One region of the Limnohabitans sp. TEGF005 genome, then DNA from elsewhere that is predicted to be linked to it. Evidence: predicted binding sites of a transcription regulator. Region 1 holds the regulator's gene; each other region holds the start of a gene.
What was found. Region 1 encodes FNR, which switches genes on or off when oxygen is low (the NO sensors DNR and NnrR bind a similar motif). Its sites were predicted from a motif close to TTGATNNNNATCAA; they were not measured.

Region 1 (5,894 bases):
CCGCGCCAACGCGCCAAGTGCCGGGTTTCAGCGGTTTGCTGGGCGCAGGCGGTCTGATCGGTCTGCTGTCTGGCCTGGTGGGTGCTGGTGGCGGTTTCATCAGCGTGCCTTTCATGACCTGGTGCAACGTGGCCATTCACAACGCCGTGGCCACCAGTGCGGCCTTGGGTTTTCCAATTGCGTTGGCCAATGTGATGGGGTACATCGTGAGTGGCCAGAACGTCCAAAATCTGCCCGATTACAGCTTTGGTTACCTGTGGCTGCCTGCGTTGGTGGTGATTGCCGTTTGCAGCGTGCTCATGGCCCCTCTGGGTGCGGCCACAGCCCACAAACTGCCCGTGAAACAACTCAAGCGCGTGTTTGCCAGCGTGTTGTACGTGCTGGCCGCTTACATGCTCTACAAGGGTTTGTCCGCCTGATATCCCCAAAAATGGGAAGGTGTGTCGCTAACGCCCGAATCGCCTTAAGAGCGTAAGGCATCAGATCAGGGTGTCACGCACCAAGGCGCTTGATCGTGCACGAGGCCCATCCACAAGGCCCATGCCGACGCGGCAGCCAAGGCCAAGCCCGCCACGCGCATGCCCCATGCCCCATCGCCCAAGGATTGCATGCGCAAAAACAACCATGGCCCGGCCCACAGACTGAGGCTGCTGCCCAGCGCGAACAAGGCCATGGTGGCCGCTCCCTCTAACGGCTGACTGGTCAATGCAGCAACCATCACGGCCGAATACAGCAGGCCACAGGGCATCAAGGCCCACAAACCGCCCACCATCCAGGGCGCAGCGCGCCCCCATCGGGTGTTGAAGGCTCGGACACGAGCCCACAGTCGGCGTGCCACGTCGTCGAGCCACACAGGTTGTCTGGCCTGAAGCATGAGCAACAAGCCGAGCGCCAAAGCCGCCAAATGCAGCAAAGTCCACACCGGTCGAATGGCGGCCGACTGCGTGGTTAGCCACCCCAACGCCTGCACACTGGCCGCAGCCACTGCGCCCAGCAACGAATACCCGGCCAAGCGGCCGATTTGAAAGGCCCACAAAGCCTGGTTGCGCCGCTCACCCGCTGCCTGGCCAAGGCCCGCACAGGCTGCGCCACACATCGCCACGCAATGGGGGCCGCCCAACACGCCCATCATCAAGGCCGTCATGGCCAAAGAACTTTGCATAGAAGGTCCACTTGTTGCTCGATGACCGCATTGTCTGCGAAGCAGCACTCAAGGTGGTCGGACACCCGTTCAACGCAATCACTCAGATGATTTTAGAAAAGCGGGTGTGGTTGCGGTCGGCTTGCAGATAACGGTCAAACACCATGGCCACACCTCGTACAAAAAACCAACCCATCGGTGTGACCTGAATGCCGGTATTACTCAACTGCACCAGGCCTTGGCTTTGCATGGATTCCAGCTGGGCCAGTTCTTTGGAAAACAAAGTTTGGAAGTCAATGAGCCAAGCCAGATTGATGGCCTCGAACTCCAAATGTCCCTGGCACATCAACGCCATGATGACCGAACGACGGATCAGGTCATCGCGGGTCAAAGTCAAGCCACGCACCACCGGAAAGTGCCCCTGATCCAGCAGGTCGCAATACTCTTCCATGGTCTTGGCGTTCTGGCTGTAGCTTGCGCCCACGCGGCCAATCGATGAAACGCCCAGAGCGATCAGGTCGCAGTCGGCCTGTGTGCTGTAGCCTTGAAAATTGCGGTGCAAACGACCTTGTCGCTTTGCCACCGCCAAAGCATCCTGCGGCAAGGCAAAGTGGTCCATGCCGATGTACACATAACCCGCATCGGTCAATGCATCCAACGAACGCGACAGCATCGCCACCTTGTCACCGCCCGAGGGCAGTTCTTGGGCATGAATGCGACGTTGGGGCTTGAAGCGTTCGGGCAAATGCGCATAGGCGTAAAGGGCGATGCGGTCCGGGCGCAGGCTGTTGATCTGTGCCAAGGTGCGGTCAAAGGACTCAGGCGTTTGCAGCGGCAAACCATAAATCAGATCGACATTGATCGACTCAAAGCCGAGGCGGCGGGCGGCATCGACCAACTGAAAGACTTGATCGGCTGGCTGGATGCGGTGAACCGCTTTTTGAACAGCAGGGTCAAAGTCCTGCACGCCAAAGCTCAGGCGGTTGAATCCCAGCTCTGCCAAAACGGCCAATCGGCCTTCATCGACGGTGCGCGGGTCGACTTCGACCGAGTACTCCCCGCCCGGCACGAATTCAAAATGCTGGCGCAGCATACTCATGAGTTGACGCAATTCGTCATCGCTCATAAATGTGGGTGTGCCGCCGCCCAGATGCAACTGGCTGACCGACTGCCCCCGCCCCAAATGCCGGGTGTGCAACTCAATCTCTTTGCTCAGGTAGCGCAAATAATCAGCAGACCGCTCTTTGTGTTTGGTGATGATTTTGTTGCAAGCACAGTAGTAGCAAAGCGACTCGCAAAACGGGATGTGCACATACAAAGACAAGGGCGTTTGCTTGCCGACCACGCCAGATTGGCGCTGAGCCAATGCTTGCACGTAGTCAGCCTCAGCAAAGGCTTCTACAAAACGGTCTGCCGTTGGGTACGATGTGTAGCGTGGGCCAGGCACATCAAAACGTGTCAGCAATTCAGGCGTGATGACGGACATGTGTCTGCCCCTTATTAAGTTCGATCGTGTTCAAAACAAGGCGTCGACTTTGCCCGTTTGCATCACCCGAAGTATTGACTCAAGTCAACTGACTACTGGTTATTGGTGATTTTTGGCCTGAACCGGGTAGACCCTCAAATTTGATTGTTTTTTAGGTTTAAGCTAACAGCTTGATCCAAGGCAAATCCATTTCCGCACCATGAGATAAACCATGAATCCCCAACTCATCAACGTCGCCTGCTCCAATTGCAACTTGCGCGAGTTGTGCATGCCCATGGGTCTGAGCGACCACGACTTGAACCGCCTGGACGATCTGGTGGCTGTCCGTCGGAAAATCAAACGTGGAGCCACCTTGTTCACCAACGGTGAAAAGTTCACCTCGCTGTACGCCATTCGAACCGGTTTTTTCAAAACCTGTCTGGCCACCGAAGACGGACGCGACCAGGTCACGGGCTTTCAGATGGCGGGCGAGATCATCGGTCTGGACGGCATCGTGAACGACCAACACAGCTGCGACGCCGTTGCTCTGGAAGACGCCGAAGTCTGCGTCATGCCCTTTGACCGCATTGAAGAGATCTCACGTGAAGTAACAGCACTTCAAAGCCATGTGCACAAAATCATGAGCCGAGAGATTGTGCGTGAGCATGGTGTGATGCTGCTTTTGGGCAGCATGCGGGCCGAAGAGCGCTTGGCCGCCTTTTTACTGAACCTGGTGCAACGCTTGCACGCACGGGGGTTTTCGCAATCAGAACTGGTCTTGCGCATGACCCGCGAAGAAATCGGCAGTTACCTGGGGCTCAAACTTGAGACAGTGAGCCGAACATTTTCCAAATTTGTCGAAGACGGCACCGTCGAGGTCAAGCAACGGCATGTGCGCATCTTGGACACGGATGGCTTGCAACGCTTGGTGAACAGCAACCACCATTGCCAATAAAGCCCTGCGCCAGGCTTGAATGCCTGGCGCAATTCAGCCTTTTCAGCAGCCTTTTCCGCCTTGACGAGAGCAGTCGCTCGGCCGTTGGTCTCCAGGCACAGGACAGCGATTGACCTCAAAGGGAGACATGGCCAACAGCGTGGTCAGTCCGCTCGACACCATGGTCAAGGCCCAGAAGGCGAAAAAAGCCAAGGTGTAAACGCCTTGACGAGACAAGGACAACGAGTGCCCAAACCATTGCAAATCCTGCGGGTCGACCAGTGCGAACACCAGCACCTCGAGGAGACCCGCCACCAGGAATGCTGGCCATGCAATCCACATCATTCGTTTTGCCCACATGTCGGTCTCCTGCAACCCGTTCAGGGTTTGTTTTTTGAATCGGTCGAGGGCAATGTGCCCGTGGCCGCATGGTTTCTGGCTTGCATTGCGGGTGCGAGTGTGGTTCGTGCATCCGCCGCATTGGCGTTGACATCAACGCTGGACTGGCTCAACACGGGGTCTTGGCCATTCGCAGCCAGATAAAAGGTGATGAATGAAGCGACCACCACCACCAAAGGACCGGCAATCACAAGCCAGACGTGGCCATAAGACCACCAAGGCTGCTTGGGCAAATTGGAAACACGGGGATTGGACATGCTCAAACCTTTGTGAAAATATCAACGAGGCACCAGGAAAACGGATTTTTCCTGCAATTCGGCCAGCACCTGCCCGCCCTCTTTCACCGACTGTATCGTGAACACAATCGGGTGCGAACCAGAAGGTGCTGCGTCATAAGGCAACTGCAAACGGACCGAGACCCAAAGAGATTCGGTCGGTGCCACACGCACATCACTGTCGGTAACCAGTGACAAATCGGGCAAGCCTTGCGCCGTCAGGCGGAAGTTCAAGGGCGTTTCGGCCGCATTCATGATCTGCAGTCGATAGACGTTTTCAATTTTTCCTCCGGCCACAATTCGGGCCAACGAAGCGCGGTCGCGGACCACATCTACTTTGAATGGTTTGCGCAAGCCCAGACTGGTGAACAAAGCCGCCACCACCAGCACCAAAATGCCGATGTAGATCAAAACACGAGGACGGAACACATGACGCCAAGTTTGCTCTGCCGTCCAGTGGTTCTGCATGGCGTTTTCGGTCGAGTATTTGACCAATCCGCGTGGATAGCCCACTTTGTCCATCACCGTGTCACACACGTCTGCACAGGCGCCGCAGCCAATGCATTCGTATTGCAAACCCTTGCGAATGTCGATGCCAGTCGGACACACCTGAACGCACAAACTGCAGTCGACACATGCGCCGAGGCCCAGAGAAGCTGGATCGGCCTTTTTCGAGCGTGCACCCCGTGGCTCACCGCGCTCGGCATCGTAAGTCACGATCAGGGTGTCTTTGTCGAACATGGCGCTCTGAAAGCGCGCATAGGGACACATGTATTTACACACCTGCTCGCGCATGAAACCGGCATTGCCGTAGGTGGCAAAGGCATAGAAAAACACCCAAAAAACTTCCCACGAGCTCATGTTGCCCAGGAAAAATTCCATGCCTAAATCTTTGATGGGCGTGAAGTAACCGACAAACGTGAAACCTGTCCACATGGCAATCGCCAACCAGACGATGTGCTTGTACCACTTCTTAAACAGTTTCTCCGTTGACATGCTCGCATCGTCGAGCCTGATGCGGGCCGACCGATCGCCTTCGATTTTGCGTTCGACCCACATGAATATTTCGCTGTACACCGTTTGTGGGCAGGCATAACCACACCACAAGCGACCCGCCACCGCCGTGAACAGAAAAAGTGAGAACGCAGCGATGACAAGGATCGCCGTCAGGTAAATGAAGTCTTGGGGGTAAAGCACCAAACCAAAGATATAAAAACGGCGTGCACCCAAATCAAAAAGCACAGCCTGGCGTTGACCCCATTCGATCCATGGCAAACCGTAAAAAACCAGTTGCGTCAAGAACACCGTGATCCAGCGCCATTTGGCAAAAATGCCATGCACGGTGCGTGGATACAGTTTTTGGGTCGCGGCATACAGAGAAACCATCTGTACGTCATCCCCAGCATTCGACGCATCGTTCACAGGGACGATGGGCACGACTTTGCGAGGAGGATTTTCTTTGGAGTCCAAAACACTTACCTTTAAATGCACAAGACACCCGGTAGGGGTGTCCTGATTCAATGACGCAGACGGTTTGAATGCCTTACTTGTTGGCTGCAGCCGTCTTGTTAGACAAGCCCCAGACATAGGACGCCAAGACATGAATCTGGCCTTCGGTCAACTTGGCTGCCTGTGCGGGCATCTGGTTGACTTTGCCGTTGTTCACCATGTTGACGATGG
Region 2 (5,894 bases), 1.4 Mb from region 1:
CACCACCTGGCAAGACGCGCGCTTGTTTTCGGCCGTGGTCGGTACGGCTGTCTTTTTCTGGCGGCGCGATGTGCTGTTCACCATCATCGCGGGCATGGCCGTGTACCTGCCTTTGCATCTTGGCCTAGGCTGGTGATTCATGGGCCATCCCGGCGTTGTTCGGGGTTCGTACCGGCCAAGGTGTCAGCCGCTGTTCATGCCCGCTTTTAAAATCACAAAAAGTCACTTTCTCAACCGAGCCCCATCATGAACGTCATCCGCTTTTCTGATCTGTGTGCCAACGGCCAAGCCGCAGGCCAACGCGTTTTCATCCGTGCCGACCTGAACGTGCCGCAAGCCGACGATGGCAGCATCACCGAAGACACCCGTGTGCGGGCCAGCGTGCCCTGCATCCAGATGGCGCTGGCCGCTGGCGCGGCCGTCATGGTGACCAGCCACTTGGGTCGCCCCACCGAAGGCGAGTTCAAGCCCGAAGACTCGTTGGCCCCGGTGGCCAAGCGTCTGGGTGAGTTGCTCGGCCGTGATGTGCCGCTGGTGGCCAACTGGGTCGATGGCGTGACCGTGGCCCCTGGCCAGGTTGTGCTGCTCGAGAACTGCCGCGTCAACAAGGGCGAGAAAAAGAACAACGAAGAACTGGCCCGCAAGATGGCCGCGCTGTGCGACATCTACGTGAACGACGCTTTTGGCACCGCCCACCGCGCCGAAGGCACCACCTACGGCATTGCCCAGTTCGCCCCCATCGCTTGCGCTGGCCCCCTGCTGGCCGCCGAGATCGACGCCATCGGCAAAGCCCTGGCCAACCCGAAGCGCCCGCTGGCGGCCATCGTGGCGGGCAGCAAAGTCAGCACCAAGCTGACCATCCTCAAAAGCCTGTCGCAAAACGTGGACCAACTGATCGTGGGCGGCGGCATTGCCAACACCTTCATGCTGGCCGCAGGCCTGAACATTGGCAAAAGCCTGGCCGAAGCCGACTTGGTGGACGAGGCCAAGGCGGTGATCGACGCCATGAAAGCCCGTGGTGCCGAAGTGCCGATCCCGACCGATGTGGTCACGGCCAAGACCTTTGCGGCTGACGCAGTGGCCACGGTGAAAAAAGCCACCGAAGTGGAAGACGACGACCTGATTCTGGACATCGGCCCCGAGACAGCCGCCAAATTGGCCGCTCAGCTCAAGCAGGCGGGCACCATTGTCTGGAATGGCCCGGTGGGCGTGTTCGAGTTCGCCGCCTTTGAAAACGGCACCAAGGTCATCGCGCAAGCGATTGCCGAGTCGAGTGCTTTCAGCATTGCAGGCGGTGGTGACACCCTGGCCGCGATTGCCAAATACGGCATTGAAAAGCAGGTGGGTTACATCTCGACAGGTGGCGGCGCGTTCCTCGAAATCCTCGAAGGCAAGACCTTGCCCGCGTTCGAGATTCTGGCCAAGCGCGCTGCGGGTTGAAGTTGCCGTCGGGACAGCCAGGAGCCAAGTGGGTCCATGGATCTCCAAGTGGGTCCATGGATCTTTTTGTCACCCCCGACTTGATCGGGGGTCCATGCCTTTGGTGGCCATGGATACCCGCGTTCGCTGGCATGACAAGACCAGGTGCCCCTGACCAAGCTGGACATGAGCTGCTTGCGCCCAACAAAAAACCCCGCATGGCGGGGTTTTTTGTGGTTTCAAACGAATGATCGTTCAGGCTTGCGCTGTGGCGGGCAGGTTGCCCCGTACCGGGCTGGTCATGTTGCCCTTGAAGTCGGTCCAGCACTCGCGTGTGAAGTCGTACATCTTGCAGTTCTTAGCGGTCTCGAAGTACCACTTCCAAGAGAAGCGCTGCACGATGATGCGGCCAGGCAACATCTCTTCGAGCTTGGCCTGCGCTTGCTTCAAACGGTACAGCGGGATGCTCATGTCCACATGGTGTGCGGTGTGCTCCATGATGTGGTGCATCAGTGCGCCGATGTTGAACGGGAAGGTCAGGTGCACGGTGGTGGACACAAAGGGCGCGGCCTTGGTCCAGGCGGCTTTGTTGTCGTGCCAAGACACTTTGACGTGCGTGTGGTGCACATACACCACAAAACCGATCATGGTGTTCCAAAAGAAGAACGGCACGGCAAAACCCAGCAAAACCGACAGCCAAACCGATTGGCCGGTGTAGACGGCCGCCGCCGCGAGGGTGGCGATCCAGAAGGCGGCAAACAGGGTGACCAGCAAGCTGTCCTTGAAGAAAATCGGACGGCGTGTAGGCATGTGGCTCTTATTTGGAAAGAACTCGCGCTTCCACCAGATCTCGATCATGTAATACAAACCAGGAGCCCAGCCGCTGCGGTAGGCGCGCTGCAGCAGGCGTTGCATGGGGCTGAGGGCCTCAAACTCTGTCGCTGTCAGGGGTGTCCAGACAAAGTCCACGCCCTTCAGATTGGTGTAGCCGTGGTGCACCACGTTGTGGCCGGTGTCCCACAGGCTGTAGGGCGTGAGCGAGGGCAAAAACGCGATGCGGCCCAGCACCTTGTTGAGTTCGCGGCGGGGCGTCAGGCTCTGGTGGCAAGCGTCGTGGCCGATGATGAACAAACGGCCGATCACGAAGCCGGCGGCCAGCGCGCAAATCACTTTGGCCCAGACGGCATCCAGGGCGATGGTGCCTGTGATCAGGCTGAAAAACAGGGCGTAGTCCAGGATCAACAGCACAAAGGCCCGGACGGTGCTGCGCTCAGACAAGGGGATCAGCCATTCGCGCAAAGTTTTGCGGTGCGGCAGAGGCTGGTCCAAAGAAATGGGCTGGTCAGTAGTCGGTGTGTGCAATGCGGTCATGACGATTCTGTGTAGGTAGCTTGGGCATAAGTTTAGTCGCCCTGACATCTTGTTGGGCTGACAAGGATCAATTGAGGGGCCTCAGAGGGGGGGAATCGGCATATATCCCTGGACCTCTGGGCGGGGGCGTCGCCTCACCCTTGCTGCCCGGCGTCCAGGGTAGCGCAGCCAAAAGAACCCGTGATGTAACCGATTTCGTGTGAAAATTGAAACCAAATTACATGGAGATCTCTCGAATGACACGTCGTGCCACCAAAATTGTTGCCACCTTAGGCCCTGCTTCCAGCGATCCTGCCCTGCTCGAAGCCATGATCCGCGCCGGGGTCAACGTGGTGCGCCTGAACTTCAGCCACGGCAAGGCACAAGACCATGTGGACCGCGCCATTCTGGTGCGTGCAGCATCTCAGCGTGCTGGTCGCGAAGTGGCCATCATGGCCGACCTGCAAGGCCCCAAGATCCGCGTGGGCAAGTTTGCCGAAGGCAAAGTGATGCTGGAGCCGGGCGAGCCTTTTGTGCTGGACGCCTCGCGCACCGAACCCGGTGACTTGCAAGGTGTTGGCCTGGACTACAAGGAACTGCCCCGTGACGTGAAAGCGGGCGATGTGCTCTTGCTCAACGACGGCCTGATCGTGCTGACGGTCAACGCCGTCAAGGGCGAGCAGGTGCACACCACCGTCAAGCTCGGTGGCGAGCTGTCCAACAACAAGGGCATCAACAAACAAGGTGGCGGCCTGACGGCACCAGCCCTGACTGCCAAGGACATGGACGACATCAAGACCGCCATGAGCCTGCGTGCCGACTATGTGGCGGTGAGCTTTCCCAAAAACGCCACCGACATGGAAATGGCCCGCCAGCTGTGCAACGTGGCGGGGGCCGAATACGGCCACAAGCCCGGTTTGATCGCCAAGATCGAACGTGCCGAAGCCATTCCCCACCTCGAAGCGATCCTCAAGGCCAGCGACGGCATCATGGTCGCCCGGGGTGATTTGGCCGTCGAGGTGGGCAACGCCGCCGTGCCTGCACTGCAAAAACGCATGATCAAGCTGGCCAAGGTGCACGACAAGGTCGTTATCACCGCCACCCAGATGATGGAAAGCATGATCACCAACCCGGTGCCCACCCGCGCCGAGGTGTCCGATGTGGCCAACGCCGTGCTGGACGGCACCGACGCCGTGATGCTGAGCGCCGAGACCGCAGCGGGCAAATACCCGCTGGAAACCGTGGAAGAAATGGCCAAGATTTGTTTGGCTGCCGAAGGCGCTGAGGACGTGTTGCTGGACGCCGATTTCCGGGGCCAGTCTTTCAGCCGCATTGACCAGTCGATCGCCATGGGGGCCTTGTTCACAGCCCACCACTTGGGTGCCAAAGCCATCGTGGCCATGACCGAATCGGGTTCTACCGCACTGTGGATGAGCCGTCACCGGGTGCACATCCCGATCTACGCCCTGACCACCAAATTGACCTCGCAGCGCAAGATGGCCTTGTTTCGCAACGTGCGGCCTTTGTTGATGGACACCAGCGCCGACCGTGACACGGCCCTGGCCGAAGCCGAAACGCACCTGAAAAGCCGGGGCATTGTGGGTTCGGGCGATGTGTACGCCATCACCTGCGGTGAGCCCATGGGCTCGCCCGGTGGCACCAACATGCTCAAAATCTGCAAAGTCGCCTGACAGCGAGGGCCTCAAACGGCCCCTCTTGAGGGGCACGCCCGCCAAGCGGGCGGCCCTTCGGGCGGTTCGCGCAGACCCTGGACTCGCCAGCCGATGGTCTGCTGGCGGGCGAGTGGTTCAGGCCTGTGTCAGATCGAAACCTATAAAATCATGTCCAGTTACAAGCCGGGTACATCCCAGCTCGCCTGAATTTTCAACTTCCCGGGACATCACCACCATGGCACTCGTTTCAATGCGCGAGCTGCTGGACCACGCAGCCGTCAACGGCTACGGCATTCCAGCTTTCAACGTCAACAACCTAGAGCAAGTCCAGGCCGTCATGACCGCTGCCGACGAGGTCGGTGCGCCGGTCATCCTGCAGGCCAGCGCGGGCGCTCGCAAATACGCGGGTGAGCCTTTCATCAAACATTTGATTCAAGCCGCGACCGAGCAGTGGCCGCACATTCCACTGGTCATGCACCAGGACCACGCCCAAAGCCCGGCGGTTTGCCAAGGCGCCATGAACCTCGGTTTTTCTTCGGTGATGATGGACGGTTCCTTGCTCGAAGACGGCAAAACCCCAGCCGATTTTGCGTACAACGTTGATGTGACCCGCCGCGTGGTCGAAATGGCCCACAAGCTGGGCGTGTCGGTCGAGGGCGAGCTGGGCTGTCTGGGCAACCTCGAAACCGGCGAGGCCGGTGAAGAAGACGGCATTGGCGCGGTGGGCAAACTGGACCACAGCCAGATGCTGACCGACCCCGAAGAAGCCGCGCAGTTCGTCAAGGCCACAGGCCTGGATGCTTTGGCCATTGCCATTGGCACCAGCCACGGGGCTTACAAGTTCAGCCGCAAGCCCACGGGCGACATTCTGGCCATCTCGCGGGTCAAAGAAATCCACGCCCGCATCCCCAACACCCATCTGGTGATGCATGGCTCGTCCAGCGTGCCGCAAGAGTTGCTGGCCATGATCAACCAGTACGGTGGTCAGATGAAGCAAACCTACGGCGTGCCGGTCGAGGAAATCCAGGAAGCCATCAAGTTTGGTGTGCGCAAAATCAACATCGACACCGACATCCGCTTGGCCATGACGGCCGCTTGCCGCAAGTTTTTGTTTGAAAACCCTGAGAAATTTGACGCCCGCGAATGGCTCAAGCCCGCCCGCGAAGCGGCCAAACAGTTGTGCAAGCAGCGTTACTTGGAGTTCGGCTGCGAAGGCCAGGCCCCCAAGATCAAGGGCGAGACCCTGCAAGTGGTCGCTGCCCGCTACGCCAAGGGCGAACTGGCCCAAGTGGTCCGTTGATGCGTGTGCCCTGCAGTACCAATAGTGTGCTGCCGGTCCTGCGATAATTGACCCGAATGGCCCGTTGCCTGTTCAACGGGCCTTTTTCTTTTTTGTTGTTGCTTGACTGTTTTTGCCATGACCTCTGCCCTCCACACCTCGGCCCTGACTTC
Region 3 (5,894 bases), 1.4 Mb from region 1:
CACAGCAGCGCATTGACCGTGGGCATGACAAAGAAAGGCGAAATCAGCAGCACGCGCACCAAGCCGCGTCCGGCAAATGGCTCGTTGATGAGCAAGGCAATCGCCACGCCCAGCACCACGGTGATGGCGATCACACTGCCCAAGAGCAGCAAGGTGTTGCTCACCGCCGAGCCAAAGGATGGGTCGGTGATGAAGTATTCGAAGTTTTCCAGCCCAACAAAACCACTCTGGTCAGGCTGCAGCAGGTTGAATCGGATGACGCTGAAGTAAATCGTCATCACCAAGGGCACGATCATCCACAAAAACAGCGTGGCGATGGCGGGCGTTAGCAGCAAACGGGGTAGCAGGCGATTCATAAGGGGTATCTCTCAACAGGTGCGAAGGCGGTAACTTGACGTCGGGTCTGACGGCCCCTTGCACACAAGGCTTAAGCAGTAAGGGTTTGAGGAAAAACGGGCAGGCCCACCGCTGTGGTGCCTGCCCGTGGTCCGCATCGGCCGCTTACTTGTAGTAACCAGCTTTCTTCATTTCACGATCGGCAGCCACTTGGCTGGCTTTGAGGGCTGCGTCCACGGTGGACTTGCCCGCCAAGGCCGCGCTCATTTGCTGACCCACTGCGATGCCAATGGCCTGGAACTCGGGGATGGCAGCGAACTGCACACCCACATACGGGCTCTTGGGCAAGGTGGAATCGTTCGGGTTGGCCGAGTCGATGGCGGTCTTCTCAGCCTTGGCAAAACGCGCAGCCTTCAAGAAGTCGGCGTTGGCATAAGTGCTTTTGCGGGTGCCGGTGGGCACAGCGCCCCAGCCGTTGGTCTTGCCCACCAGGTTGATGTAGTCCTTGGAGGTGGCCCAGGTCACGAACTTCTGTGCAGCGGCCACATTTTTGGAACCCGCAGGAATGGCCAGCGACCAAGCCCACAGCCAGTTGGCACCTTTGGGGGTGGCCATGGTGGGTGCTTGTGCAAACGCCATTTGGTCAGCCACTTTGGACTGCTTGGGGTCGCTCACGAACGAGGCTGCGATGGTGGCGTCGATCCACATGCCGCACTTGCCGGAGTTGGTCAGTGCCAGGATTTCGTTGAAGCTGTTGGCCGAGGAGCCGGGTGGGCCGTAGTTCTTGAGCAAATCAACGTAGAAGTTGATCGCGTCTTTCCAAGGCTTGGATTCGAGCTGCGGCTTCCAGTTCATGTCAAACCACTGACCGCCAAAGGTGTTGACGAGAGTGGACAGGAAGGCCATGTTGTCGCCCCAACCTGGCTTGCCACGCAAGCAGATGCCGTACACGCCGTTTTTGGGGTCATGCATTTTGGCAGCCAAGTCTTTGATTTGTGGCCAGGTGGGACGCTCGGGCACTTGCACACCGGCTTTGTCGGCCAGGTCTTTGCGGTACATCAGCATCGAGCTTTCGCCATAAAAGGGGGCTGCAAACAGCTTGCCGTCCACGCTCAAGCCATTGCGCATGGCGGGCAGCAAGTCGTCCACGTCATAGGCGGCGTCGGTTTTGAGTTCTTGTAACCAGCCTTTTTTGCCCCAGATCGGAGTTTCGTACATGCCGATGGTCATCACGTCGAACTGGCCGCCTTTGGTGGCGATGTCGGTGGTCACGCGTTGACGCAGCACGCCTTCTTCAAGGGTGACCCACTTGAGTTTGATGTCGGGGTTGGCGGCTTCAAAGTTTTTGCCGAGTTTTTGCATTTCGATCATGTGGCCGTTGTTGACGGTGGCAATCACGAGTTCGGTGGCCGCTTGGGCCATGCCGGCGCTGAACAGCGCGGCGCAGAGAGTGGAAGCGAGGCGGAATTTCACGGTTGTCTCCTGAATGATGAATGTTGTTGGCACACGGCTGTACTCACCGTGGGATGAATTTTGATGATGTCTTGCCTCGGCATTTATACAAATTCGCCTCAAACCTGTACTTATTTGCAAGATATGCCTAGGACTTTCCCCTGTATCTGCTTGAAAGTTTGTGAAAACCGACATTTCGCCTGCACAGTTCGCTCAGTTTTCCAAACCGCCATCGATGAGCGCTCGTCCTTCGGTGCGGCGGGCTTGTTCGTGAACTTCATGACCTAAGTCAAAAACCGTATCCAAGAGCTGACTACATTCAAAGCTTGTTTGATCTCAATAAGGAGCACCCCATGAAAATCTTATTGGCCGTTGACGGCAGCGACTACACCAAAAAAATGCTGGCTTACTTGAGCACTCACGACGAGTTGTTCAGTGCCAACAACAGCTACACCCTGGTCACGGTGCAGCCCCAATTGCCGCCCCGCGCTCGCGCCGTGGTGGGCAAAGAAATGGTCGACAGCTACCACCGCGACGAAGCAGAAAAAGTGCTCAGCCCGGTCACCAAATTCTTGCTGCGCCACGGCATTGATGCCAAAACCGTGTCCAAAGTGGGTCACGCAGGCGAAATCATCTCCAAAACCGCCGACAGCGGCAAATTTGACTTGGTGGTGATGGGTTCGCACGGCCACGGCACCCTGGGCAATCTGGTCATGGGCTCGGTGGCCACTCAAGTGCTGGCGCACTGCAAAGTGCCGGTGCTGTTGGTGCGCTGAACATCCAAACAGCTTGAGCGCTTTGGGTGGGAGGGCGTCCCTGCAAGTCAGGGTGCGCCTCAGGGTCAGCGGGCGCTCAGCCCGTCAAAACAGGTGCTCATCACCAAATCCAGGATTTGCTCATCGGTGTGCTGCTCGCCCATCTTGAGGAACTCCAGCACCGGGTCGCAGGCCCGCGCAAACAAGGTGTAGAGCACCGCCACCGCGGGCAGGGCCTGGTTGATCTGGCCTTGGGCTTGGGCTTTTTCGATCCAGCCCCCCAGCGCATCGCTGACTTCCATCAAGCCGTCCATGTAATCCTTGTTGGTCATCAAGGTGGCCCGCAAACTGGAGTTCTGGCTGGGCAAGGACGGCATCAGGCCTTCCAGCTTGAGGGTCATGGTCCAGCGGGTCACCGCCTTGAGCTGGTCGATGGCCGCTTGCTCCGCTGGCAAAGACTGGATAAACGCTTGCGCCTTGCGCATGGCGGCCACCATGGCCGCACAAGCCAGCTCTTCTTTGCTGGTGAAATGCTTGTACAGACTGGCTTTGGCAATGCCCACCTCGGCAGCCACTTCGTCCACCGTCATCGCGTCAAACCCTTTTTCGGCCAGCAGGCGGTTGACCGACTGGATGATCGCCGTCTCTCGGGCGGCCAACATCTGGATCTTGAACGACTTTTTGGGCGGGGTCTGGGCGTGAGTGGTCATGGCCAGATTCTAGTCCCGCATATCGGAAAAATGACTACTTGGTCACTCCCAAGCCTGAAGAATGCAAAAGCTGGGAGCTGCGCTTGTTTTGGCGCCTCGGGTGTCCATCAGGCTTTTTGCAGACCCGCCACGCCAGCGCGAACAAGCCATTGCGCCTGTGCCTTGAACACACCCTGGGCCTGAGCCGGGTTGGGCGTGGTCATGAACTCGGCACGCATGCCCTCGGGCTTGATGTCCAGCAAGGTGTAGCCGCGTTCGTCCGAACGGGCATGCAAGATGTCCGGGTTGCTGTCGCGGATTTGGGCCAACAACTTCTCACCCAAGCCGCGTGAGGTGACCGATGTGGTCACGATCTCGCTGGCCACCACGGGCGAGCGCTCGTCGTTGGGCTGCACCCGCAACTGGGCCGCCACGTTCATGTGCACATCACCACCCAGCACCACCACGTTTTGCAGCCCGGCTTGGGCCACGGTGTCCAGCCACCTGGCCCTGGCTTGCGGGTAGCCGTCCCAGCCATCGGTGAACGCACTTCGCCCCAAAGGCGTGTTCACCCCACTCGAACTCATTTGGGTGGACTGCGCCACCAGCTTCCAGCGCTTGGTGCTGCGCGTCAGGCCCTCGGTGAACCACTGCTCTTGCGCCGCGCCCAGCATGCTGCGCGACGGATCGGCCAAGGCGTCACAACCCACCACCACACGGCCACCGCCACGCATCGGGTCAGGGCAGGCGTGGTGGTCGCGGTATTGGCGGCAATCCAGCGTCCACAAATCAGCCAGCTGCCCCCAAGCCATGCGGTCGTGGATGCGCATCTGGCTGGGCTTGGCCGCATCAGGCCCCAAGCGCACCGGCATGTGTTCAAAGTACGCCTGATAGGCGGCAGCCCGGCGGCGCAAAAATACCTGAGGGTCGGTGAAGTTTCGGTCCACGTCGTTGGCGTAATCGTTCACCACCTCGTGGTCGTCCCAAGTCATCAGCCAGGTGTGGGCGGCGTGGCATGCCCGCAAATCGGCATCGCTCTTGTACTGGGCGTGACGGTCCCGGTATTCGTCCAGCGACTTGGGCACGCCGCCCAAGTGCTGGCGCAGCATGTACTGCGGGTTGGAGCTTTCATAAATGTAGTCACCCACAAACAGCACCAGATCCAGATCGCGCTGGGCCATCTCGCGGTGGGCCGCAAAGTAGCCCTGCTCGTAATGCTGGCACGAAGCCAAAGCGATGCGCAGGCGGTCCACCGCGTCGTTGACGCCCGGGCTGGTGCGGGCGCGGCCCACCGGGCTGCTGGCGCTGCCGCACACAAATCGGTACCAATAAGGCCGCCCCGGCTGCAAACCAGTCGCCACCACATGCACGCTGTGGGCGCGGGCTGCGTCGGTCTGCACGCGCCATTGGCGCACGGGGTGACGCAAGGCGGCATCGGCAAACACCTCGCACACCACGCTGATGGCCTGTGCCTTGAGCGGCGCGTCGGCCTCTGCCATGTGCAAGCGCGTCCACAGCACCACGCTGTCCGGCTGCGGCTGGCCACTGGCCACGCCCAGGCTAAACGGGTCGACTTGCCAACGCGGCCCTTGCGCAGCGCCCGACGCGCTGTTCAGCGTTTGCGCTTGGGTGGCAGGCGCCAGCCAAGGTGACAAAGCCAACGCCAAAGCCATGCGGTGCCAGTCGCGCCGGGTCAGCGCAGACCGAGGATCTTTGCGCGTCAAAGTTGCAAGGTGTTCAAGTGGCTTCATGGCAAGTCGGTGCGCTGCAGGGCATGCGTTGTTGGCATGTTAACTGCCGCATGCCACGGCGCACGGCGCAGTCACTGGCGACAGCTGAGCGCACTGGCGCACGGCACAATGCGGGCATGAATTTGCGCAAAGACAATCTGGACGGTTTGGCCGTGGGCATGCTGCTGGCGTGCTGCATGTTTTGGGGGCTGCAGCAGGTGCTGGTCAAGGCCATCATGTCGGAGGTGGCACCGCTGTTTCAGGCCAGCCTGCGCTGCATCGGAGCCTGTGCACTGCTGCTGATCTGGTGCCGCGTGCGCGGCGTGCGCCTGTTTGATCGGGACGGCAGCCTGTGGCCCGGTCTGCTGGCGGGCGGGCTGTTTGCCGCCGAATTTGCCTGCATCTATTTGGGCCTGCGCTACACCTCGGCATCGCGTCTGACGGTCTTTCTCTACACCTCGCCGTTTTGGGTGGCCGCGCTGGTGCCACTGTTCGTCAAGTCGGAGCGTCTGCGCCCGCTGCAATGGCTGGGCATGGCCTGCGCCTTTGTGGCGGTGGCCTTTGCCATGCGCGAAGGCTTGTGGGCTGGCAGCAACGGCAGTGGCAACAACAGCCTGAACAACAGCGCGACCCACAGTGCTTTGGGCGACCTGCTGGGCCTGGCCGCCGGGGCCTTGTGGGGCCTGACCACGGTGACCATCCGCGCCAAAAACCTGACCCGCATCGCCCCCGAAAAACTGCTCTTCTACCAAATCGCCACCACCGCAGTGGCGGTGCCCTGGATCTCGCTGGCCCTGGGCGAAAGCTGGAACCTGCAGTGGAGCGCCCTGGCCTGGGGCTCGATGTTGGCGCAAACCGTGATCGGTGCGTTTGCCAGCTACCTGGCCTGGATGTGGATGCTGGGCCGCTACCCCGCCACCAAAATCTCGGTA
Region 4 (5,894 bases), 1.5 Mb from region 1:
TGCCTAAAAGCAAGTGGTGCCCATCGACTGTGGCCTGCACACCCCGACCCGGCACAGCGGCCAAGTCGGCAGGGGTCAACAACTTCAGACCTTGTGCCTGTGTTTGAGCTTGCGCTGCCGCTAAAACGGCACGGGCCAGCGGGTGTTCGCTGCCGCTTTGCACGCAGGCAGCCCAGTGCAGGGCGATGCTTTCGTCTTGCCCCGGGGCGGGTACTTGGTGTGTCAGCCGTGGTTGCCCCACCGTGAGCGTGCCGGTTTTGTCAAAGGCCACTGTTTGCACGCGGTGGGCCATCTCGAGCGCCTGCGCGTCTTTGATCAAAATGCCGTGTTTGGCCGCCACACCCGTGCCCGCCATGATGGCCACAGGCGTGGCCAGGCCCAGCGCGCACGGGCAAGCAATCACCAGTACCGCCACTGCGTGGATCAAGGCGGTTTCAAATTGCGCGCCTTGCAGCATCCAAACACCCAAGGTGACCAGCGCCACCAACAGCACCACAGGCACAAAGATTTCAGCCACTTTGTCAACCAGCCGCTGAATCGGTGCTTTGGCGGCTTGCGCATCCTCGACCAATCGGATGATGTGTGAGAGCACCGTCTCATGGCCCACCGCCGTCACGCGCATCAACACGCGTCCGTCACCGTTGATTGATCCCCCGGTGAGCTGTGCGCCTGCGGTTTTGGACACGGGCAAAGGCTCACCTGTCAGCATGGACTCATCGACCTGCGTCTGGCCTTCAATCAGTTCGCCATCAAGTGGAAAACTCTCGCCTGGCCGCACCACGATCAGATCGCCCTTCAAAATTTCATCCACCGGCACATCGACTTCGCCGTCTTCGCTGATCCAGTGCGCCTTGTCGGGCCGCAACGCGTGCAAGGCGCGAATGGCTTCGGTGGTTTGCCGCTTGGCTCGGGCTTCGAGCCACTTGCCCAGCAACACCAAAGTGATGACCACGGCCGAGCCTTCGAAATACAAATGGGGTGTGTGACCTTCATGCGCAGTCAGCCACAGCCACACCGACAACAACCATCCCGCCGTGGTGCCCAAAGACACCAGCAAGTCCATATTGCCGGTCAAAGCCTTGAGGGCGTGCCAGCCTGCTTTGTAAAAACGCGCGCCCAAAATGAATTGCACGGGCGTGGCCAACGCAAACTGCACCCAAGCGGGCAGCATCCAGTGCTGGCCCCACAGATCGCCCAACATGGGCAGCACCAAAGGCGCGGACAACACCAAACCCAAGCCGACGGGCGCAAAACCTGTCCAAGGCGAGTTGTTGTTGGCCTGCGCCTCGGCTGCTTCCACTGAACGGGGTTCGTAACCGGCATCGCGCACCACTCGGCGCAAGCGGGCGTCGGTCAACGCCGGATCGGTTACGACAATGCGTGCTGTTTCGGTGGCCAGATTGACCGAGGCCGACGCCACGCCGGGCACTTTGTTGAGTGCTTTTTCGACCCGTGCCACACACGAGGCGCAGGTCATGCCACCAATGCCGATGTCCATCACGGTGTTGCTGGCAACGGGTTCGGTCTTGATCTGTGTCATGTTGTGCGATTTGTTTTGAACTATGCTTCAACAAACCCCTAAGGGCTTGTCTGAAAGGTACATCATGAACCAGATTTTCACCGTTGAAGGCATGACATGTGGCCACTGCGAAAAGGCCGTGACCAAGGCATTGTTGGCACTGGATGCCCAAGCCAAAGTCACGATTGACCGCACACAAAACAAAGTGCAAGTTGAATCTGACCAACCCCGCGCTGCGCTCGCCAAGGCGGTTGCCGATGAAGGCTACCGCGTCATCACCTGATTTTTTAACCCAAGGGAGAACTCACCATGAACAAAAATATCGGCAGTATCGAACGCATCATCCGCATCCTTGCAGGACTGGTTCTGATCGCATTGGCTGCCACCAGCACCGTTGGCTGGTGGGGTTGGTTGGGCTTGGTACCACTTGCCACAGGGCTGATGGGCTGGTGTCCACCTTACAGCTTGCTGGGCATTAACACTTGCAAAAACCGCAACGTCTGACTTATCCGTTCTGACTCGGCACCCTGTTTCCGAAACAGGCTCACCCCCGACTGGATCGGGGGGTTTTTTGGCCTGACAAATCAGCCCACGGCACAAAGCTTCATCTGTCTTTACAAATCACTGCATAAACCGCACTGCACAGCAACACAGGCCACGCACACTGACGACATCCCATCACTGAAAGGATGTTTTCCATGAAATCGATTCGTACCACCTTGATTGCTGCCAGTTTGTTGGCTGGCCTGAGCGGTTTGACCTTGGCGCAGACCGCCCCTGAGATCAAAACCAACAACCCCCGCGCTGAACGCATGGACAAAATGCACGCCAAAATGGGCGAACGCCATGCCAAACACTTGGCCGATTTGAAAGGCAAACTGAAACTCGAAGCCGGTCAAGCATCTGCTTGGACTGCTTTCGAACAAGCCATGCAGCCCCCCACTCAGCCCATGGCGCATCCTGACCGGGCCGCCATGGAAAAAATGACGACTCCTGAGCGCATCGACCAAATGCAAGCCCATAAAGGTCAACGCGATGCACAAATGCAAAAGCACGCCAACGCCACCAAAACCTTTTATGCCGCGTTAAGCGACACACAAAAGAAAGTGTTCGATGCAGAAACCGCACGCGGCATGAAAAAAATGGGTGAAGGCATGCGCGGTGGCAAGGAGCATGGCGGGCACCACGGCCAACATTGACAACACTGGCAAGCCCGACTTGTCATAAGCACCAGGCCGCTCCATGAGCGGCCTTTTTGTTGCATTTTTTGACTTGACCCACATCAAGGTGCAGACCGCCTTGTCTGGTTAAGCTTTGTGCATGCCTCAAAAGTTCCATTCCGATACCACGCAGACACGCTCTGGCGTTTTTTTACCGCCCATTCGGCCCATCGCAGCCGATCAGCCCATGCAATGGTTGGCCTTGGGGTTCAAGGACATGGCTCGAGCGCCTTTGCTGAGCACCATGCACGGCCTTGTGCTGGCCGGTTTCGGTGGCTTTATCGCTTTACTGGCGCACGACCAATTTTGGTTGTTGGTGGGTTATTTGTCGGGTTTCATGGTGGTGGCACCCGTGCTGGCCACCAGCCTGTATGCCATGAGTCGCGCCATGGAACGGGGGGAAAAGGTCGATTTTGATTTGCTGGTGCAAACCTGGACGCAGTGGCAAATGCGCTTGCAACACCAACCTGACAGCTACTGGAGCCTGATTCGCTTTGGCTTGTTACTGGGCCTGGCTGCCACTGGCTGGGTCATCACCTCAGCCGCCCTGATCACCCTGTTGGCACCCAGCCCCATTCACACGCCTGTCGACTTCATACGCCATGTGGTGTTGGCCAAAGAGGGCTATTTATTTGAACTTTGGATCGGCCTGGGCGGCATGATGGCCGTGCCCGTGTTTGCCTCCAGTGTGGTGTCCATGCCCTTGTTGTTGGACCGCCGAGTCACCGTGTTGCAAGCGGTACTGACAAGCTGGAAAACCGTGCTGACCCACCCTTTGCAGATGACTTTGTGGGCTTTTTTGATCATTGGCTTTTGCATGCTGGGCATTTTTTCACTCTTTTTGGGCCTCATCCTGGTCATTCCCATGCTGGGGCATGGCAGCTGGCATGCTTATCGGCACCTTGTGGATGTCTCTGATCTGGAAGAACGCATCACCGAGCAAGGTGAACGGTGATGTTGGGCTTCAACGAAGAACAATTCGCCTGGTTTGGCCTGACGATCGGTGTCGGAGCTTTCATGCTCTACATGCTGTTCATCATTGGTCAATTGGCGTGGGAATCCAAAGCCGGGAAATTTGGCACATTTGTTATTTTTCTGGGACTGGCATTTGGCATGCTGGGTTTCGTGGCCAAAGGCGTCATCCAATGGCTGCTCGAAACATGACATCCTGTTCTGGATAAGCCTGTGGATAAAAAAATAACAAACCCTAGGTTATCCACAGCTTGAAGTCCGATCTAAAAGTTGTTCATTTTGGCGAAACACCAAAAAAGCGCTGCGGTGCACACCTTCACATGCGACGCAAGTTGTTGTCATTGCTGAGAAAAAACAGCTTGTCCACACACAAGTGGCTTCCTTATCTACTACCACTATTTAAAGATATAAATCTATAGAGAAAGAACAAAGAACAACTGCGCTGTTAAGATTTGCCCCTTTCCTCCCCCTGATGGCACCATGGCGATCGTTTCAGAAGCACCTCTTTCAAACTGTTACGACATCAAAAGCGCTGATTTGTCTTTGGTCGCCTTGGTACTCAAAACCACAGACATACAGGCCATTTCGCAGTCTTTGAAGCAACAACTGGATGACAGTCCCGGGTTTTTTGACCAGGATCCTGTGATCATTGATGTCAGTTTTTTGAATTTGGAAGAAAACGACGCTTCAATTGATCTTTCCAGCTTGCTCCCCCTTTTGCGTGAACAAGCTTTGTGGCCTTTGGCCATCAAAGGCGCTCAAGGACCTCTTTTGGAGCAAGCCAAGGCCCTGGGCTTGGTCGATGCCAGTGATGCGCGCATTCGGCGTTCTGTCCAGCTTGCTGCGGTTGTGCAAGAGTCACCTAAGCCTGAACCAGTGACCACACCCACCGCACCTTCTGCCGCATTGGGCCCGATGGTGATCGACAAACCATTGCGTTCAGGTCAGCAGGTGTATGCCAAAGGGCGTGATCTGATTGTTTTGGCCATCGTGAATGCGGGCGCAGAAGTGATTGCCGATGGCAATATTCACATTTATGCTGCTTTGCGTGGCAAGGCCATCGCAGGCGCACGTGGCAACACAGAGGCACGCATCTTTGCGCAGGCCATGGAGCCTGAATTGATTTCCATCGCTGGCATTTACCGCACCAGCGAAAATGCATTGCCCAAAGACGTTTGGGGGCAAGCCGCCCAAGTTTCTCTGCAATCAGGTCCGGAGGGTGACAAGTTGTTGGTGTCGCCCCTGAAGCTCTGATCATCGAATTTATATTGATATCTTGTCAAAGAAAGAAAATCCCATGGCAAAAATCGTTGTTGTGACTTCTGGCAAAGGCGGCGTGGGCAAAACCACGACCAGCGCCAGTTTCGCCACTGGCCTGGCGCTCAAAGGCTTCAAGACCGCCGTCATCGACTTTGATGTGGGCCTGCGCAACCTGGACCTGATCATGGGCTGTGAGCGCCGTGTGGTGTATGACCTGATCAATGTGATCCAGGGCGAAGCCAACCTGAACCAGGCCTTGATCAAGGACAAACAGTGTTCCAACCTGTTTGTGTTGGCGGCATCGCAGACCCGCGACAAAGATGCTTTGTCGCAAGAAGGCGTTGAAAAAGTGCTCAAAGACCTGAACGACATGGGTTTTGAGTACATCGTCTGCGATTCACCTGCGGGCATTGAAACTGGCGCTTTGATGGCCATGCACTTTGCCGACGAGGCTTTGGTGGTGACCAACCCTGAAGTGTCTTCGGTGCGCGACTCTGACCGCATTTTGGGCATGCTGGGCAGCAAGACCAAACGCGCCATTGAAGGCCTTGAGCCCATCAAAGAGCATTTGCTGATCACGCGTTACAACCCGAACCGGGTCGAGGACGGCCAGATGCTGTCGCTGCAAGACATTCAAGATATCTTGCGCATCAAATTGCTGGGTGTGATCCCTGAAAGCGATAACGTTTTGCAAGCGTCTAACCAAGGGACACCTGCCATTCACATGGCTGAAAGCGATGTGTCCGAGGCTTACAAAGACGTGATTGACCGCTTTTTGGGTGAAGACAAACCCATGCGTTTCACTGAAGCCGTGAAGCCCGGTTTTTTCAAACGCATGTTCGGAGGCAAGTGAACCATGTCGTTTCTTTCCTTCCTCTTGGGCGAAAAGAAGAAAACCGCCAGCGTAGCCAAAGAACGCCTGC

Region 2: ACZ5RG_RS00145 (fatty acid desaturase) is a predicted target of FNR. The motif match lies at 2,848-2,861, and genes of this name have one in related genera.
Region 3: ACZ5RG_RS13745 (universal stress protein) is a predicted target of FNR. The motif match lies at 2,068-2,081, and genes of this name have one in related genera.
Region 4: ACZ5RG_RS14315 (DUF2189 domain-containing protein) is a predicted target of FNR. The motif match lies at 2,792-2,805, and genes of this name have one in related genera.

Annotation. Positions count from the first base shown of each region.
Region 1 is NZ_AP029226.1:1,389,302-1,395,195, forward strand. It holds gene ACZ5RG_RS06650 (sulfite exporter TauE/SafE family protein) at 1-419, shown strand, start outside; gene ACZ5RG_RS06655 (sulfite exporter TauE/SafE family protein) at 485-1,162, opposite strand; gene hemN (oxygen-independent coproporphyrinogen III oxidase) at 1,245-2,627, opposite strand; gene fnr (fumarate/nitrate reduction transcriptional regulator Fnr) at 2,839-3,561, shown strand; gene ACZ5RG_RS06670 (hypothetical protein) at 3,604-3,900, opposite strand; gene ACZ5RG_RS06675 (nitrogen fixation protein FixH) at 3,921-4,196, opposite strand; gene ccoG (cytochrome c oxidase accessory protein CcoG) at 4,218-5,684, opposite strand; gene ccoP (cytochrome-c oxidase, cbb3-type subunit III) at 5,758-5,894, opposite strand, start outside.
Region 2 is NZ_AP029226.1:30,664-36,557, forward strand. It holds gene ACZ5RG_RS00135 (AzlD domain-containing protein) at 1-136, shown strand, start outside; gene ACZ5RG_RS00140 (phosphoglycerate kinase) at 247-1,440, shown strand; gene ACZ5RG_RS00145 (fatty acid desaturase) at 1,675-2,790, opposite strand; gene pyk (pyruvate kinase) at 3,027-4,460, shown strand; gene fba (class II fructose-bisphosphate aldolase) at 4,678-5,742, shown strand; gene ACZ5RG_RS00160 (phosphoribosylaminoimidazolesuccinocarboxamide synthase) at 5,860-5,894, shown strand, end outside.
Region 3 is NZ_AP029226.1:2,755,154-2,761,047, reverse strand. It holds gene ACZ5RG_RS13755 (carbohydrate ABC transporter permease) at 1-356, opposite strand, end outside; gene ACZ5RG_RS13750 (ABC transporter substrate-binding protein) at 502-1,758, opposite strand; gene ACZ5RG_RS13745 (universal stress protein) at 2,142-2,564, shown strand; gene ACZ5RG_RS13740 (TetR/AcrR family transcriptional regulator) at 2,630-3,253, opposite strand; gene ACZ5RG_RS13735 (alkaline phosphatase D family protein) at 3,361-4,983, opposite strand; gene ACZ5RG_RS13730 (DMT family transporter) at 5,100-5,894, shown strand, end outside.
Region 4 is NZ_AP029226.1:2,876,716-2,882,609, reverse strand. It holds gene ACZ5RG_RS14335 (heavy metal translocating P-type ATPase) at 1-1,540, opposite strand, end outside; gene ACZ5RG_RS14330 (heavy-metal-associated domain-containing protein) at 1,605-1,802, shown strand; gene ACZ5RG_RS14325 (YgaP family membrane protein) at 1,829-2,023, shown strand; gene ACZ5RG_RS14320 (Spy/CpxP family protein refolding chaperone) at 2,218-2,718, shown strand; gene ACZ5RG_RS14315 (DUF2189 domain-containing protein) at 2,840-3,694, shown strand; gene ACZ5RG_RS14310 (DUF2788 domain-containing protein) at 3,694-3,903, shown strand; gene minC (septum site-determining protein MinC) at 4,192-4,965, shown strand; gene minD (septum site-determining protein MinD) at 5,009-5,824, shown strand; gene minE (cell division topological specificity factor MinE) at 5,828-5,894, shown strand, end outside.